Regions from separate parts of the Acidovorax sp. GW823-FHT05D11 genome, predicted to be linked through region 2. Evidence: predicted binding sites of a transcription regulator. Region 2 holds the regulator's gene; each other region holds the start of a gene.

Region 1 (5,145 bases), 2.2 Mb from region 2:
TCGTCGAACGACTTGCGCACCACCACCTCTTTCTTCTCGGCCTTGAGCTGCGCGGCGGCCCCGTCGGCCAGGCCCTTGCCGTAGGGCGTGCCATCGTCCAGCGCGGCATAGCGCGCGGCACCCAGCTGGGTGGCGGCAAACGAGCCGATGGCGCGCGCCTGCAGCGTGTCGTTGCCCACCATGCGGAAGGTGGTGGAAAAACCCAGCTGCGTGAACTTGGGGTTGGTGGAGATGGCGATCTGCGCGATGTCCTTGGCCGCGTAGATGGGCGCGGTCTCGATGCTCACGCCCGAATTCAGGTGCCCGATGACGGCCACCACGCCGGCATCCACCAGCTGCTGGGCCACCGTCTTGCCGGTGGCCGCGTCGGCCTTGTCGTCCACCGCCACCACCTCCAGCGTCACCCGCTTGCCGTCCACGGTGTAGCCGCCCTTGTTCAGTTCGGCCACGGCCAGGTTCACGCCATTGAGCAAGTCCTGCCCGAGGGCGCCCAGGGGGCCGCTCAAGGGCTGCGCCACGCCGATCTTGATGGTGTCGGGCACCTTGCCGCACCCGGACAGGAGCAGCAGCGCCATGGACGCGGCGGTGGTCAAGGCCAGCCCGGCGGCGAAACGGCGCCGGTCAATATGCTTGTTCATGCGGAATCCTCATCAATATGTCAATGTGACCAGATGTATATGCGACGACGGAGGAAAGGCGCTATCGGGTATGCCCTGCCAATCGGCAAACTATTAGCAAGTTTCAGACCCTGCAAGGCAAGGCCCTTGCCGGAACCCGGCACCTGCCCGGGGCGCACCGCTTCGGCGCACCAATTTGTGGCGTAAAAATTGCTTATGCTCCGGGGTATGAACGAGTCTCTGCGCATCGTGGTGGTGGCCCCGGACCTGGCCATTGCCGACCCCGACGACGAACACGCCGTGCTGCAGGCGGAGCGTTCGCGGGCGCTGCGCATCGGGCTGCTGGAGAACAATTTCAACCTGATCGCCACGCTGCCCGCGGATGTATTCCTGAGCGAGCGGATCGCCCAGCTGCAGCCCGACCTGATCATCGTGGACGCCGAGAGCGAGGCCCGCGACGCGCTGGAACACGTGGTGGTGGCCACGCGCGACGAACGCCGCCCCATCGTGATGTTCACCAACGACGAGGACACCTCGCACGTCAAGGACGCGGTGGCCGCGGGCGTGTCGGCCTACATCGTGGCCGGCCTCGCGCCCCAGCGCATCCGCCCCATCCTGGACGTGGCGATGGCGCGCTTCCAGCACGAGCAGGCGCTGCGCGCCGAGCTCGCCGATGCCAAGACCGAGCTCAAGGACCGCAAGACCATCGACCGCGCCAAGGGCCTGCTCATGCAGCGCCAGGGCCTGACCGAGCAGGCCGCGTACGAGAAACTGCGCAAGACCGCCATGGACAAGGGCCTCAAGCTCGTGGATGTGGCCCAGCGCATGCTCGACGTGATGGACCTGCTCGGGTAAGCAGGTGACATCCTCCTGAGGCGCTGCGCGCATCGGTGCAGCCGCCAGAGGCCGCCCGCTCTCGGGGACCGTCCAGACTGCGCAGGCAGTCTTGGAGCCGCGGCCCTTGGCCCCTCCTCTCGAATCGCTGCCCGGCTCGGGAAAGGGGACGATCCCCTCGCTGCGCAGCGGTCCTTGCCCGGCATCCCCGGCCTGGGCTACGCCCAGGTCCACCGGCTTCTCCCGGATGGTGCGCCGCACAAAGGCAGTGCGGCATTCACCGCGCGCACCACCTCCGCGCGTTTGCAGGTCAAAAAGCCCCCCAGCGCTTGATCCATTTGCGCAAGCAGCTATTAATTCAATAGCAAACCATGCGCCGAACTGATGCGGAGCCCGTGCGGCAAGGCCTGGCACGCCACTTGCATTAACCCCTGCGAGACCAATGGCGGTCTCACCCCCACACAGCACGGGCCCAAAGGCGGGCCGGTGCTGGGCGAACCCTTCATCGGGTATCGCCATGGACAGAGGCGTCCCTCACCGACCGGTGCTGCATGTATGCAGGCTGCTCGGGAGGACGCCTTTTTTGTTTTCAACGCTATGAGGAAGTGCCCCATGACCGATCTGCTCAAAACCAGCCTCAACCGCCGCACCGTGCTGCAGGCCGCCACCGTGGGCGCCGTCGGCGTCAGCCCCGCGCTGCGTGCGCTGGTGCACGCCCAGGGCTCGGACGCGCCGGAGAAGAAGGAAGTCAAGATCGGCTTCATCCCGCTGACCGACTGCGCCAGCGTGGTGATGGCCTCGGTGCTCGGCATCGACAAGAAGTACGGCGTGACCATCATCCCCACCAAGGAAGCCTCCTGGGCCGGTGTGCGCGACAAGCTGGTCAACGGCGAACTCGACTTCGCCCACGTGCTGTACGGCCTGGTCTACGGCGTGCACCTGGGCCTGGCCGGGCCCAAGAAGGACATGGCCGTGCTGATGAACCTGAACCACAACGGGCAGGCCATCACGCTGTCCAAGAAGCTCGCCGACAAGGGCGCCGTCAATGGCGCGGGCCTGGCCAAGCTGATGGCCAGCGAGAAGCGCGAGTACACCTTCGCACAGACCTTCCCCACCGGCACGCACGCCATGTGGCTGTACTACTGGCTGGCGGCCAACGGCATCAACCCGATGAAGGATGCCAAGGTCATCACCGTGCCCCCGCCACAGATGGTGGCCAACATGCGCGTGGGCAACATGGACGGCTTCTGCGTGGGCGAGCCCTGGAACCACCGCGCCATCATGGACGGCATCGGCGTGACGGCCACGACCACGCAGGACATCTGGAAGGACCACCCCGAGAAGGTGCTGGGCACCACGTCCGAATTCGTGCAGAAGTACCCCAACACGGCCCGTGCCGTGACGGCCGCCATCCTGGAGGCCAGCAAGTGGATCGACGAAGGCCTGGCCAACAAGAACAAGATGGCCGAGACCATTGCCGGCAAGGCCTACGTGAACACGGGCGTCGATGCCATCAACCAGCGCATCCTGGGCCGCTACCAGGACGGCATGGGCAAGACCTGGGACGACCCCAACCACATGAAGTTCTTCAACGAGGGCACGGTGAACTTCCCCTACCTCACGGACGGCATGTGGTTCCTCACGCAGCACAAGCGCTGGGGCCTGGTCAAGGACCACCCCGACTACCTGAACGTGGCCAAGGCCGTGAACCGCATCGACGTCTACAAGCAGGCGGCCGCCGCTTCCAAGACGCCGCTGCCCAAGAGCGAAATGCGTACGAGCAAGTTCATGGACGGCGTGGTGTGGGACGGCAAGGACCCCGCCAAGTACGCCGACAGCTTCAAGATCAAGGCGTAAGCGCCCTGCCCCGTCCACCCTGCACAGGAGAACACCATGGTCAGTGCCGTCTTTCACTCCCCGCTGGATGCAGCCCCCGTGGTTGCACAGAACGCTATGAATAATGTAGCTAGCAGCGCTTCGCCCGCAAGCGCCAGAAGCCAAAAACAGTCAAAAACGGCAATGGCGGCAAGCCCTGCGCCCACGGCATCTGCAGCCCCCGCCGGTCGCGACTGGGCGGCGCTGTCGCGCGGCTTCTGGATGGCGGTGCTGCCGCCGCTGTGTGGCCTGGGCTTGCTGGTGGGTCTGTGGGCCGTGGTGTCAGCCACCACGGGCAACAGCATTCCCGGCCCGGTGGAAACCTGGAAGCAGGCGCTGGAAATCTTCAGCAACCCGTTCTACCGCAACGGTCCCAACGACCAGGGCGTGGGCTGGAACGTGCTGATGTCGCTCGAACGCGTGGCCGTGGGCTTTGGCATGGCGGCGCTGGTGGGCATTCCAGCGGGCTTCGTGATCGGGCGCTTCAACTTCCTGTCGCGCATGTTCAACCCGCTCATCAGCCTGCTGCGCCCGGTGTCTCCATTGGCCTGGCTACCGATCGGCCTCCTGGTGTTCAAGGGTGCCAACCCGGCCGCCATCTGGACGATCTTCATCTGCTCCATCTGGCCCATGATCATCAACACCGCCGTGGGCGTGCAGCGTGTGCCGCAGGACTACATGAACGTGGCCCGCGTGCTCAACCTGTCGGAGTGGAAGATCGCCACCAAGATCCTGTTCCCCGCCGTGCTGCCCTACATGCTGACCGGCGTGCGCCTGGCCGTGGGCACCGCGTGGCTCGTGATCGTGGCCGCCGAGATGCTGACCGGCGGCGTGGGCATCGGCTTCTGGGTGTGGGACGAGTGGAACAACCTCAACGTCAAGAACATCATCATCGCGATCTTCGTGATCGGCATCGTCGGGCTGGTGCTGGAGTTCGCGCTCATCAAGCTGGCCACTGCGTTCACCTTCGAAGAGGTCAAAACCTGACCCACCCCTGAGCCGCGCCTGCGGCGCGTCATCCCCTCAGGTGCCCCCCAGTGGCCCGGCCAAGCCGGTGCCGCGGCGGTCCTCGAAACAACCCGGAGTTCCTCATGCACACCTCTCTCACCACCAAGTTCATCGAAGTCCATGGCGTGGAGCAGACCTTCAAGACCGCCAAGGGCCTGTTCCCGGCGCTGCGCGACATCAACCTCACCATCGCCAAGGGCGAGTTCGTCGCGCTGATCGGCCACTCGGGCTGCGGCAAGTCCACGCTGCTGAACCTGATCGCGGGGCTGACCACGCCCACCAACGGCGCACTGCTGTGCGCCAACAAGGAGATCAGGGGCCCGGGGCCGGAGCGCGCTGTGGTGTTCCAGAACCACTCGCTGCTGCCCTGGCTCACCTGCTTTGACAACATCTACCTCGCCGTGGAACGCGTGTTTGGCGGCAAGGAAACGAAGGCCCAGCTCAGGGCCCGCACCGATGCGGCGCTGGCGCTGGTGGGCCTCACGCACGCCGGGCAAAAGCGCCCCGGCGAGATCTCGGGCGGCATGAAGCAGCGCGTGGGCATCGCCCGTGCGCTGGGCATGGAACCCCAGGTGCTGTTGATGGACGAGCCCTTCGGCGCGCTCGATGCCCTGACCCGCGCCAAGCTGCAGGACGAGCTGCTGGAGATCGTGGCGCGCACGCAAAGCACCGTGGTCATGGTCACCCACGACGTGGACGAGGCCGTGCTGCTGTCCGACAAGATCGTGATGATGACCAACGGCCCCGCCGCCACCATTGGCGAGGTGCTGGCCGTCGACCTGCCCCGCCCCCGCCGCCGCGTGGAGCTGGC
Region 2 (5,145 bases):
GCGAAAAAGGGGTGACGCCTCCTTGAAGGAAGCGTGGCCCTCGTGAGCCGCCTTCCTGCCAAGGGGAACGCACCCGGCGGCCCGGCAGCGCCGGCTCCACGGGTGCAGGCGTCGGCTTCCAAGCGCCGACGGCCTCGGATGTCCCAAGAAGAAGCCCGCGGATGCGGGCTTTTTTCATGGCGCGCGCCGTGGGGTGGCTACAATGACCTGCAAGATTCGTGCCCTATGAACTACCGCATCCTCCCCCACCTCCTGCTTGTCGCCCTGGCCTGCCATCTGGGCGCGGCGCACGCCGAAAAGGCCGACCGCGCCAAGCCCATGAACATCGAGGCCGACGCCTTGCGACACGATGAGCTCAAGCAGACCAGCGTGTTCTCGGGCCGCGTGGTCATGACCAAGGGCTCTATCGTGCTGCGCGGCGCGCGGCTGGACGTGCGCCAGGACGCCGACGGCTACCAGTACGGCGTGGTCACGGCCGAGGCGGGCAAGCGGGCCTTCTTCCGCCAGAAGCGCGATACCGTGGCCGGCGCGCCGGACGAGTTCATCGAAGGCGAGAGCGAAGTCATCGAGTACGACGGCAAGGCCGACAACGTGCGCTTCATCACCCGCGCCGAACTGCGCCGCTACCGCGGGGCGGTCCTCAGCGACGAGATCACCGGCGCCGTGATCGTCTACAACAACCTCACCGATGTGTTCACCGTGGACGGCAAGCGCACCCCCGCGACCAATGCGGCGGGCGATGCGCCCGCGCCCGGCAGCCGGGTGCGCGCGGTGCTCGCGCCCAAGGACCCGCCCGCCGGTACCGCCGCGCCGGAGGCCGCGCCCCCGGCATCGGCGCCGGTGCTGCGCCCCAGCAACAGCCTTGGCGGCGGCTCCAAGTGAGCGCGCAGCCCGTCAGCTCCGGTCCTGACGCCCAGGCGGGCAGCCGCCTGGAGGTGCAGCACCTGGCCAAGTCGTATGGCAGCCGCAAGGTCGTCAAGGATGTGTCGCTGGTCGTGCAAAAGGGCGAGGTCGTGGGCCTGCTGGGGCCCAACGGCGCGGGCAAGACCACCTCGTTCTACATGATCGTGGGCCTGGTGCGCAGCGACGCGGGCGACATCCGCATCGACGGCCATTCGGTGGCCCACATGCCCATCCACCGCCGCTCGCGGCTGGGGCTGTCCTACCTGCCGCAGGAAGCCTCCATCTTCCGCAAGCTCACGGTCGAAGAGAACGTGCGCGCGGTGCTGGAGCTGCAGCGCGCGGACGACGACGGCAAGCCGCTGTCGCGCGAGGCCATCGAAGAGCGTCTCACGGCCTTGCTCCAGGAGCTGCGCGTGGACCACCTGCGGGCCTCGCCCGCCATGGCCCTGTCGGGCGGCGAGCGCCGCCGCGTCGAGATCGCCCGCGCGCTGGCCACGCAGCCGCGCTTCATCCTGCTGGACGAGCCCTTTGCGGGCATCGACCCCATCGCCGTGATCGAGATCCAGCGCATCATCGGTTTTCTCAAGGCGCGCGGCATCGGCGTGCTCATCACCGACCACAACGTGCGCGAGACGCTGGGCATCTGCGACCACGCCTTCATCATCAGCGATGGCCAGGTGCTGGCCCAGGGCACGCCGTCCGAGATCGTGGACAACGCCGAAGTGCGCCGGGTGTACCTGGGCGAACATTTCCGCATGTAGACATGGCCTCCACGCTTGTCACTTCGTGTACTGCGCTGCCCCCCGAGGGGGCCTTCGCGCCTTGGGGCGGCCCGGCGGCGCGGTACGGTGTCCCCACGCTCCCCGCTGCGCGTGGTTCGCTGCCCCCCGAGGGGGCCTTCGCGCCTTGGGGCGGCCCGGCGGCGCTCAATCAATGAAACCTGGACTCTCGCTGCGCGTCTCGCAGCATCTTGCATTGACCCCCCAGCTTCAGCAGTCCATCCGGCTGCTGCAGTTGTCCACGCTGGAACTCTCGCAGGAAGTCGAGCAGATGCTCGACGAAAACCCGTTCCTCGAACGCAACGTCGACGAGGCGCCGCGCGAGGAGTTTGGCCTGGAAGCCGCCGATACGCCGGCCCAGGCCGACGACTACAGCGCGGATGATGCTATTTTTTCAGGAGCTACCAGCGCAAGCAGTACCAGCGCTGAGGCTCAAAATGATGCTGAAACACCGAGCGCGGGCGCCGACGAGCCCGACTGGAGCGGCGACGGCACGGTGGAGATGGCGCCCAACGACGCCGAGTGGGGCGGCGACGCCCCCGCCCGCAACCGCAACGACGCCGAAGGCGACGAGGCCGACGCCACCGAGCTGGCCCGCACGCACGAATCGCTGACCGCCTTTTTGCACCGACAGGCGCTGGCGCTGCGCCTGTCCGAGATCGACCGCGCCGCGCTGCGCTTCCTGATCGAATCGCTCAACGACGACGGCTACCTGGAGGATCCGCTCGAAGAGCTGGCCATCAGCCTGGCCGGGCCCGACGACCTGGAGCAGATCGAGGAACTGGTGCACCGCTTCACCGTGGCACAGCGGCTGCTGCAGAGCCTGGAGCCCGTGGGCGTGGGCGCGCGCGGCCTGGCCGAGTGCCTGACGCTGCAGCTCAAGGCGCTGGCCGCCGACGAGGACATCGACATCGACCCCGACACCGTGCAGACCGCGCTGCGCGTGTGCCAGCAGCCGCTGGAGATGCTGGCGCGGCGCGACGTGCGCCGCCTCACGCAGGCCTGCGGCGACAGCGAGGAGCGCACCCGCGCCGCCATGGCGCTGATCGCCCGGCTGGAGCCGCGCCCGGGGCGCCGCTTCGCCGACGTGGAGCGCAACATCATCATCCCCGACGTGATCGTGCGCAAGGCCGGGCGCGCCAATGGCCGCGACGGGCAGCACAACTTCATCGTGCAGCTCAACCCCGACGTGATGCCGCGCCTGCGCGTGCACGACATCTATGCCGGCGCCCTGCGCGGCCACAAGGGCGGCGAGGGCCACCAGGGCATGCAGCAGCGCCTGCAGGAGGCGCGCTGGTTCATCAAGAACATCCAGCAGCGCTTCGACACCATCCTGCGCGTCTCGCGCGCCATCGTGGAGCGGCAGAAGAACTTCTTCACCCACGGCGAACTCGCCATGCGCCCGCTGGTGCTGCGCGACATCGCCGACGAGCTGGGCCTGCACGAGTCCACCATCAGCCGCGTGACCACGGCCAAGTACATGGCCACGCCCATCGGCACCTACGAGCTCAAGTACTTCTTCGGCTCGGGCCTGGGCACCGAGACCGGCGGCAATGCGTCGAGCACCGCCGTGCGCGCCCTCATCAAGCAGTTCGTGGCCGCCGAGAGTCCGACCAAGCCGCTGTCCGACAGCCAGATCGCCGAGATGCTCAAGGAGCAGGGCATCGAGTGCGCGCGCCGCACCGTCGCCAAGTACCGCGAGGCGCTCAAGATCGCGCCGGCGAATCTGCGCAAGGCCCTGTAGGCGCCGTGCGAGCGTGTGCACGGCGCATGCGCCTGGTGGCCCGTTTTTCCGCTCCGTTGCCGTCTTTCCCTCTCACTTCGCCACCCCGTCCATGGCCCGCATCGTCTTCGACCTTCCCGCGCACTTCGGCTTCGCCACCGAAATGCAGATCTACATCAGCCATGTCAACCAGGGCGGGCACCTGGACAACGCGCAGCTGCTGAGCCTCGTGTCCGAGGCCCGGGTGCGGTTTTTCCAGTCACTCGGCTACCCCGAGGCCGACGTGGGCGGGCTGTCCATCGTGGTCGGAGACATCGTGGCGCAGTACAAGTCCGAGGGCTTCCACGGCGAGACCATGCGCGTGGAGATGGCGCCTGCGGACTTCAACCGCTATGGGTTCGACCTGGTCTTTTGCATGACCGAGAAGACCTCGGGCCGCGAGGTGGCGCGCGGCAAGATCGGCATCGTTTTCATCGGCAAGGCCGGCCGCAAGGTGGCGCCGATCCCGGACTCCATCCGCCAGTTGCTGCTGGCCCGTGCCGGCACGCCGGATTCACACGCACTTTCCGAGCGCGTATCCTCACCATCGTCATGAACCAACTCCAACTTTTTCTCCCCTGCGCCGCCGGTGTGGAGGGCTTCCTGGCCGACGAAGTGCACGGCATCACCGGCCTCACGGGGCAGGACCTGCTGGTGGGCCGGGGCGGCGTGCTGCTGCGCGCCTCGTGGCGCGACGCGCTGCTGCTGAACCTGCACAGCCGCCTGGCCCAGCGCGTGCTGGTGCAGCTGGCGCACCGCCCGTACCGCTCCGAGAACGACCTCTACGCCGCCGCCAGCGACGTGGCCTGGGAAATCTGGTTCACCACGCGCCAGACCTTCAAGGTCGAGGTGACCGCCCAGCACAGCCCGCTGCAGAGCCTCAATTTCGCGGGGCTCAAGGTCAAGGACGCGGTGGCCGACCGCTTTCGCGCCAAGAGCGGCGTGCGCCCCGACGTGAACACGCAGTGGCCCGACGTGCGCATCCACCTGCACCTGACCACCGACGAAGCCACCATCTACATCGACACCTCGGGCGAGCCGCTGTTCAAACGCGGCTGGCGCGAGGACAAGGGCGACGCCCCGCTCAAGGAAACCCTGGCCGCCGCCATGATCGCCGCCAGTGGCTGGGACCCCCACGGCGACAACCCCCAGCCGCTGTACGACCCCTGCTGCGGCAGCGGCACCATCGCCATCGAGGCCGCGCAGATCGCCTGCCGCATCCCGGCGGGCATGCTGCGCCGCTTTGCGTTCGAGAAACTGCTGCCCTACCAGGCCCATGTCTGGTCTGCTATTAAAAATGAAGCTGAAGGTGCAATACAGACAGGCGCTGTGCCTATTTTCGGCAGTGACGTCGCCTTCCGGATGGTGGATTTCGCCGAGCGCAATGCCGAGCGCGCCGGCGTGGCGGGCGCCGTGCAGCTGCGCGGAGGCGATGCGCTGCAGCGCATGCCGCCGTGCGAGCAGCCCGGCGTGATGCTCCTGAACCCCCCGTACGGCGAACGCATCGCCGCGGCCGGTGCCGCGGGCCGCAATGCCAGCGAGCGCGCGGCCGACCGTGCCCAGGGCCTGGCCGTGGGCCGTGAAGAAGCCCATACCGACGATGGCGGCGAGTTCTTCAGCCAGCTGGCCGCGCACTGGAAGAAGAACTACAGCGGCTGGACGGCCTGGATGCTCACGCCCGACCTCAAGCTGCCCGGCAAG
Region 3 (5,145 bases), 760 kb from region 2:
AGCTGGCGCGAGGTGATGCCCGGGTTGTGGGCCACCAGCGACAGCACGGAAAACTCCACCACCTTCAGGCGGTACACCGCCATGCGCTCCATGAACACCTCGATGACCGCCAGCGACGCACGGCGCGCGTTGTAGCCCACCAGCGTGCGCAGGAAGCTGGTGTCCACGGCCTCCGGCGTGGAGAGCGCGGTGGCGGGGGGCGGTGGGTTTTTGAAGGGGCGGGCGCTGGACATGGGGCGATGGGTGCCGGAGCAAGGTCGGGTTTGGCGACGCATCGGGCAAGACCACTTTCTGACTCCCTTTCGCCGCTGCCGCTTATTTTATATACATCTTTTGCTATTAAAAATATAGCTATATCGCGAAATCGAAAAACGCGGCTCCACCCGCCTCAAGCGGGGCTGCGCAGCACGCGGCGGTATTGCACGGCCTCGGCCACATGGATGACCTCGGTGGTGGGCGAGCCCGCCAGGTCGGCGATGGTGCGCGCCACCTTCAGCGCACGGTGCGTGCTGCGGGCCGACCATCCCAGCCGCGCGGCGGCGGTGTTCAGGAATCTGGCGGCCGCATCGTCCAGCCGCAGGTGCGTGTCGATCTCCTGGCCCTGCAACGCCTGGTTGGCCTTGCCCTGCCGCGCCAGCGCCAGGGCGCGGGCATGTTCCACCCGCCCGCGGATGGCGGCGGTGGGCTCGCCCGCGGGGGCCTGCACCAGTTGCTCGGCGGGGAGGGCGGGCACCTCCACATGCAGGTCGATGCGGTCCAGCAGCGGGCCGCTGAGCTTGCCCTGGTAGCGGTTGATCTGGTCGGGCGTGCAGCGGCACGCGCGTTGCGTGGACCCGAGAAAGCCGCACGGGCAGGGGTTCATCGCCGCGATCATCTGAAAGCGCGCGGGGAAGTCCGCGCGCTGCGCGGCCCGCGAGATGGTGATGTGGCCCGTCTCCAGCGGCTCGCGCAGCGCCTCGAGGGCGGCACGGGGAAATTCCGGCAGCTCGTCGAGGAAGAGGACGCCGTGGTGGGCCAGCGAGATTTCGCCCGGCCGGGGCGGCGATCCACCTCCGACAAGGGCCACCGCGCTGGCCGTATGGTGGGGCGTGCCCGTGGGCCGCTGCCCCCACAGTTCGGGGCGGAACCGCCCGGCCAGGCTGGCGATCGCTGCGCTCTCCAGCGCCTCGTCCACCGTCATGGCCGGCAGCAGCCCGGCAAAGCGCAGGGCCAGCATGGACTTGCCCGAGCCCGGCGGGCCGGCCATCAGGACACTGTGGGCTCCGGCGGCCGCGATCTCCAGCGCGCGCTTGGCCGTGGCCTGGCCTTTCACGTCGGCCATGTCCAGGGAGGCGGCTGCGGCCGCCATCGGCGTGGCTTGCAGGCGGGTCCAGCCATCGTTGTCCACGGAGGCATCGCCCGCCGCGGCGTTGCCCGGTGGCAGGAAGGCGCGCACCACGTCCAGCAGGTGCCGGGCGCGCACCACCTGCGCGGCGGGCACGAGGGCGGCCTCTTCGGCGCTGCCGGGCGGCAGCACCAGCACGGCGCTGATCTGCTGCGTCTGCAGCGCGAGGCTCGTGGCCAGCGCGCCGCGCACCGGCCGCAGTTCGCCCGACAGCGACAGCTCGCCCGCGAATTCGTGCCCCGGCAGGCGGGCGCCGTCCAGCTGCCCGCTGGCCGCCAGGATGCCCAGCGCGATCGGCAGGTCGAACCGGCCGGAATCCTTGGGCAGGTCGGCGGGGGCGAGGTTGACGGTGATCCGCTTGTTGTGGGGGAACTCCAGCCCCGCGTTCTGCAGTGCCGACCGCACGCGCTCGCGCGCTTCCTTCACTTCCACTTCGGCAAGGCCCACCAGGGTGAAGCTGGGCAGGCCGTTGGCCAGGTGCACTTCGACAGTGACGGACGGCGCCTGCAGCCCCAGAAGGGCGCGGCTTTGCACCAAAGCAAGACTCATGAAGCGATTCCTCCCCAGATGGGTGCGTTTTATGGCGTTCCCGCGCGGGCCCTTGGCGCCATGCACCAATAGCGTGCGTATGGCCGTGGCACGGTGCTGATGCTCACTGTACCGGGGATCGTTGTAACGCGAAGCAACGGCGCGCGCGGATGTATTCCGCCGCGTGGCACGGTCCGTGCTTAAAGCGCTCGTCCCTACTTTGTCCAACCGGAGGAAACATGACCCGCGCCATCATCAAGACCCTGGGCGTTGCCCTTGCAGCATCCCTTCCCCTGCTGGCCAGCGCCCAGCTCACCGGCAACGTCAGCCTGACCACCAACTACAAGTTCCGTGGCCAGGACCAGGACGCCTCCAAGGCCAAGGCCCTCAAGCCCGCGCTGCAAGGCGGTTTTGACTATGCCTTCGGCGAATCCGGCTGGTACGTGGGTAACTGGAATTCCAGCGTGGACTGGCTGGCCAACAACTCGCTCGAAGCCGACCTGTACGGCGGCTACAAGTTCAAGGCCGGCGGCGCCGACCTGGACCTGGGCGCGCTGACCTACATCTACCCCGGCAATGCCAACGGCAACACCACCGAGCTGTATGGCGCGGCCACCATGGGCCCCTTCACCGCCAAGTATTCGCACACCATCTCCAAGGACTACTTCGGCTGGGCCGGCGCCAAGTCCGGCTCCGGCCTGAAGGGCCGCAACACCGGCTACATGAACCTGGCGTTCGCCCAGGAAGTGGCTCCCAGCGTCACCCTGAAGGCCTCGGTGGGCTTCACCCGCTTCGCCAGCGACATCAAGGACCTGGGCGTGCCCAACTACATGGACTACAGCGTGGGCGGCGCGTATGACTTCGGCAGCGGCCTGTCGCTGGGCGCCGCCGTGGTGGGCGCCAACAAGAAGGCCTTCTTCGGCCACGTCAACAAGTCGCGCGTGATCGTCACGCTCACCAAAACCCTGTAAGCAAGTCTCGATGGGCGCCGGGTGCGCCCATCGTCGGAGGAACCAAAATGAAAATGGTGACAGCCATCATCAAGCCCTTCAAGCTCGACGAGGTGCGTGAAGCACTCTCGGACATCGGCGTGCAAGGCATCACGGTGACCGAGGTCAAGGGCTTCGGCCGCCAGAAGGGCCACACCGAGCTGTACCGCGGCGCGGAGTACGTGGTCGACTTCCTGCCCAAGGTCAAGATCGAAGCCGCCGTGGCGGATGACCTGGTGGACCGCGTGATCGAGTCCATCGAAAGCGCCGCGCGCACCGGCAAGATCGGCGACGGCAAGATCTTCGTGACCCACCTGGAGCAGGTGGTGCGCATCCGCACTGGCGAAACCGGCAAGGAAGCCCTGTAAGGGCCCGGCCGCATCACACCCAAGAAGAGAAACGCCATGAAAAAACTGCTTGCTTCCTTCATTCTGGGGCTGGGCCTGCTGACCATGGGCAACCTGTCCCTGGCCCAGGCGCCCGCCGCCTCCGAGCCGGCCGCCGCCGCGCCCGCTGCGGCGGCCGCTCCCGCCGCTGAAGCCCCTGCGGCTGCCCCTGCTCCCGCGGCCGCCGCTGCACCGGCCGCCGCCGCCGAAGCCCCCGCTCCGGTCCCCAACAAGGGCGACACCGCCTGGATGATGACCTCCACCATCCTCGTGATCCTGATGGTCCTGCCCGGCCTGGCGCTGTTCTACGGCGGCCTGGTGCGCAGCAAGAACATGCTGTCCGTGCTGATGCAGGTGATGGTCACGTTCTCGCTGATCGTGGTGCTGTGGTTCATCTACGGCTACAGCCTGGCCTTCACCGAGGGCGGCGCCTTCATCGGCGGCTTCGACCGGCTGTTCATGAAGGGCATCTGGGACAACGCCGCCGGCACGTTCGCCAACGCCGCCACCTTCAGCAAGGGTGTCGTGATTCCGGAAGTGGTGTTCGCCGCCTTCCAGGCCACGTTCGCCGGCATCACCTGCGCCCTGATCGTCGGTGCGTTCGCAGAGCGCATCAAGTTCAGCGCCGTCATGATGTTCATGGTGCTGTGGTTCACCTTCAGCTACCTGCCGATCGCCCACATGGTGTGGTTCTGGATGGGCCCTGACGCATACGCCTCCAAGGAAGTGGCCGACGCCATGACCGGCAAGGCCGGCCAGATCTGGCAGTGGGGCGCGCTGGACTTCGCCGGCGGTACCGTGGTGCACATCAACGCCGCCGTGGCGGGCCTGGTGGGCGCGTTCATGGTGGGCAAGCGCATCGGCTACGGCAAGGAAGCCATGGCGCCTCACAGCCTGACGCTGACCATGGTCGGTGCCTCGCTGCTGTGGGTGGGCTGGTTCGGCTTCAACGCCGGCTCCGCCCTGGAAGCCAACGGCTTTGCCGCCCTGGCCTTCATCAACACGCTGGTGGCCACCGCCGCCGCCGTGCTGGCATGGTCCATCGGTGAAGCGCTGATGCGCGGCAAGGCGTCGATGCTGGGTGCCGCGTCGGGTGCCGTGGCCGGCCTCGTGGCCATCACGCCCGCTGCCGGCAACGTCGGCATCGGCGGTGCGCTGGTGATCGGCCTCGTGGGCGGCTTCGCCTGCCTGTGGGGTGTGAACGGCCTCAAGAAGCTGCTGGGCGCGGACGACTCGCTCGACGTGTTCGGCGTGCACGGCATCGGCGGCATCGTGGGTGCCCTGCTGACCGGCGTGTTCAATGCGCCTGGCCTGGGTGGCCCCGGCTACGTGGCCGACTGGGTGACCGCCACCATGGTGACCTCCGCCGACTACTCCATCGCCGCCCAGGTGTGGACCCAGACCAAGGCCGTGCTGCTGACCATCGTGTGGTCGGGCGTGGTCTCCTTCGTGGCCTACAAGATCGTCGACCTGACGGTGGGCCTGCGTGTCTCGGAAGAAGACGAACGCGAAGGCCTGGACATCACCTCGCACGGCGAAACAGCGTACAACCGCTGAAGCAGGCCGGTGCGCCCGACGCGCCGCGGTGTCTGGTGGCACCGTGGCGTCGCAACAAGAACAAGCGAGTCGCTCCTTTGGTTGTTGAACCCGCCGGCAACGGCGGGTTTTTTTCGTACCGGGCGGGGGACTCGCTTGTCTGCATTCTGTTCTGGCATGCACGCCCAGAGCACACGTCCGCAGACATCCCTCCCGGCGGTCCCGAGCCATTTGCACGCGCGCTGTTCAAAAAATTCACGCGCTCTCCGCGTGGCGCCGGACATCGCTGGAGCTACGATGCAAGGCATGGACCTCGCCCTTG

The links. The regulator sigma-54, encoded in region 2, starts transcription at its own class of promoters, with help from an activator protein. The targets are predictions, from matches to a motif close to TGGCANGNAANCTGCTTT.
Region 1: a site for sigma-54 is predicted at 1,860-1,877, ahead of AC3RCE_RS07890 (CmpA/NrtA family ABC transporter substrate-binding protein). Genes of this name have one in related genera too.
Region 3: a site for sigma-54 is predicted at 2,098-2,115, ahead of AC3RCE_RS01515 (TorF family putative porin). Genes of this name have one in related genera too.

Annotation. Positions count from the first base shown of each region.
Region 1 is NZ_CM179502.1:1,736,373-1,741,517, reverse strand. It holds gene AC3RCE_RS07900 (branched-chain amino acid ABC transporter substrate-binding protein) at 1-638, opposite strand, end outside; gene AC3RCE_RS07895 (ANTAR domain-containing response regulator) at 846-1,472, shown strand; gene AC3RCE_RS07890 (CmpA/NrtA family ABC transporter substrate-binding protein) at 2,064-3,308, shown strand; gene ntrB (nitrate ABC transporter permease) at 3,345-4,313, shown strand; gene AC3RCE_RS07880 (ABC transporter ATP-binding protein) at 4,418-5,145, shown strand, end outside.
Region 2 is NZ_CM179502.1:5,152,303-5,157,447, reverse strand. It holds gene AC3RCE_RS23785 (thiol:disulfide interchange protein DsbA/DsbL) at 1-15, shown strand, start outside; gene lptA (lipopolysaccharide transport periplasmic protein LptA) at 226-882, shown strand; gene lptB (LPS export ABC transporter ATP-binding protein) at 879-1,664, shown strand; gene AC3RCE_RS23770 (RNA polymerase factor sigma-54) at 1,837-3,426, shown strand; gene AC3RCE_RS23765 (acyl-CoA thioesterase) at 3,518-4,000, shown strand; gene AC3RCE_RS23760 (THUMP domain-containing class I SAM-dependent RNA methyltransferase) at 3,997-5,145, shown strand, end outside.
Region 3 is NZ_CM179502.1:329,673-334,817, forward strand. It holds gene AC3RCE_RS01505 (MarR family winged helix-turn-helix transcriptional regulator) at 1-233, opposite strand, end outside; gene AC3RCE_RS01510 (YifB family Mg chelatase-like AAA ATPase) at 389-1,933, opposite strand; gene AC3RCE_RS01515 (TorF family putative porin) at 2,152-2,883, shown strand; gene glnK (P-II family nitrogen regulator) at 2,931-3,269, shown strand; gene amt (ammonium transporter) at 3,306-4,844, shown strand; gene glcE (glycolate oxidase subunit GlcE) at 5,121-5,145, shown strand, end outside.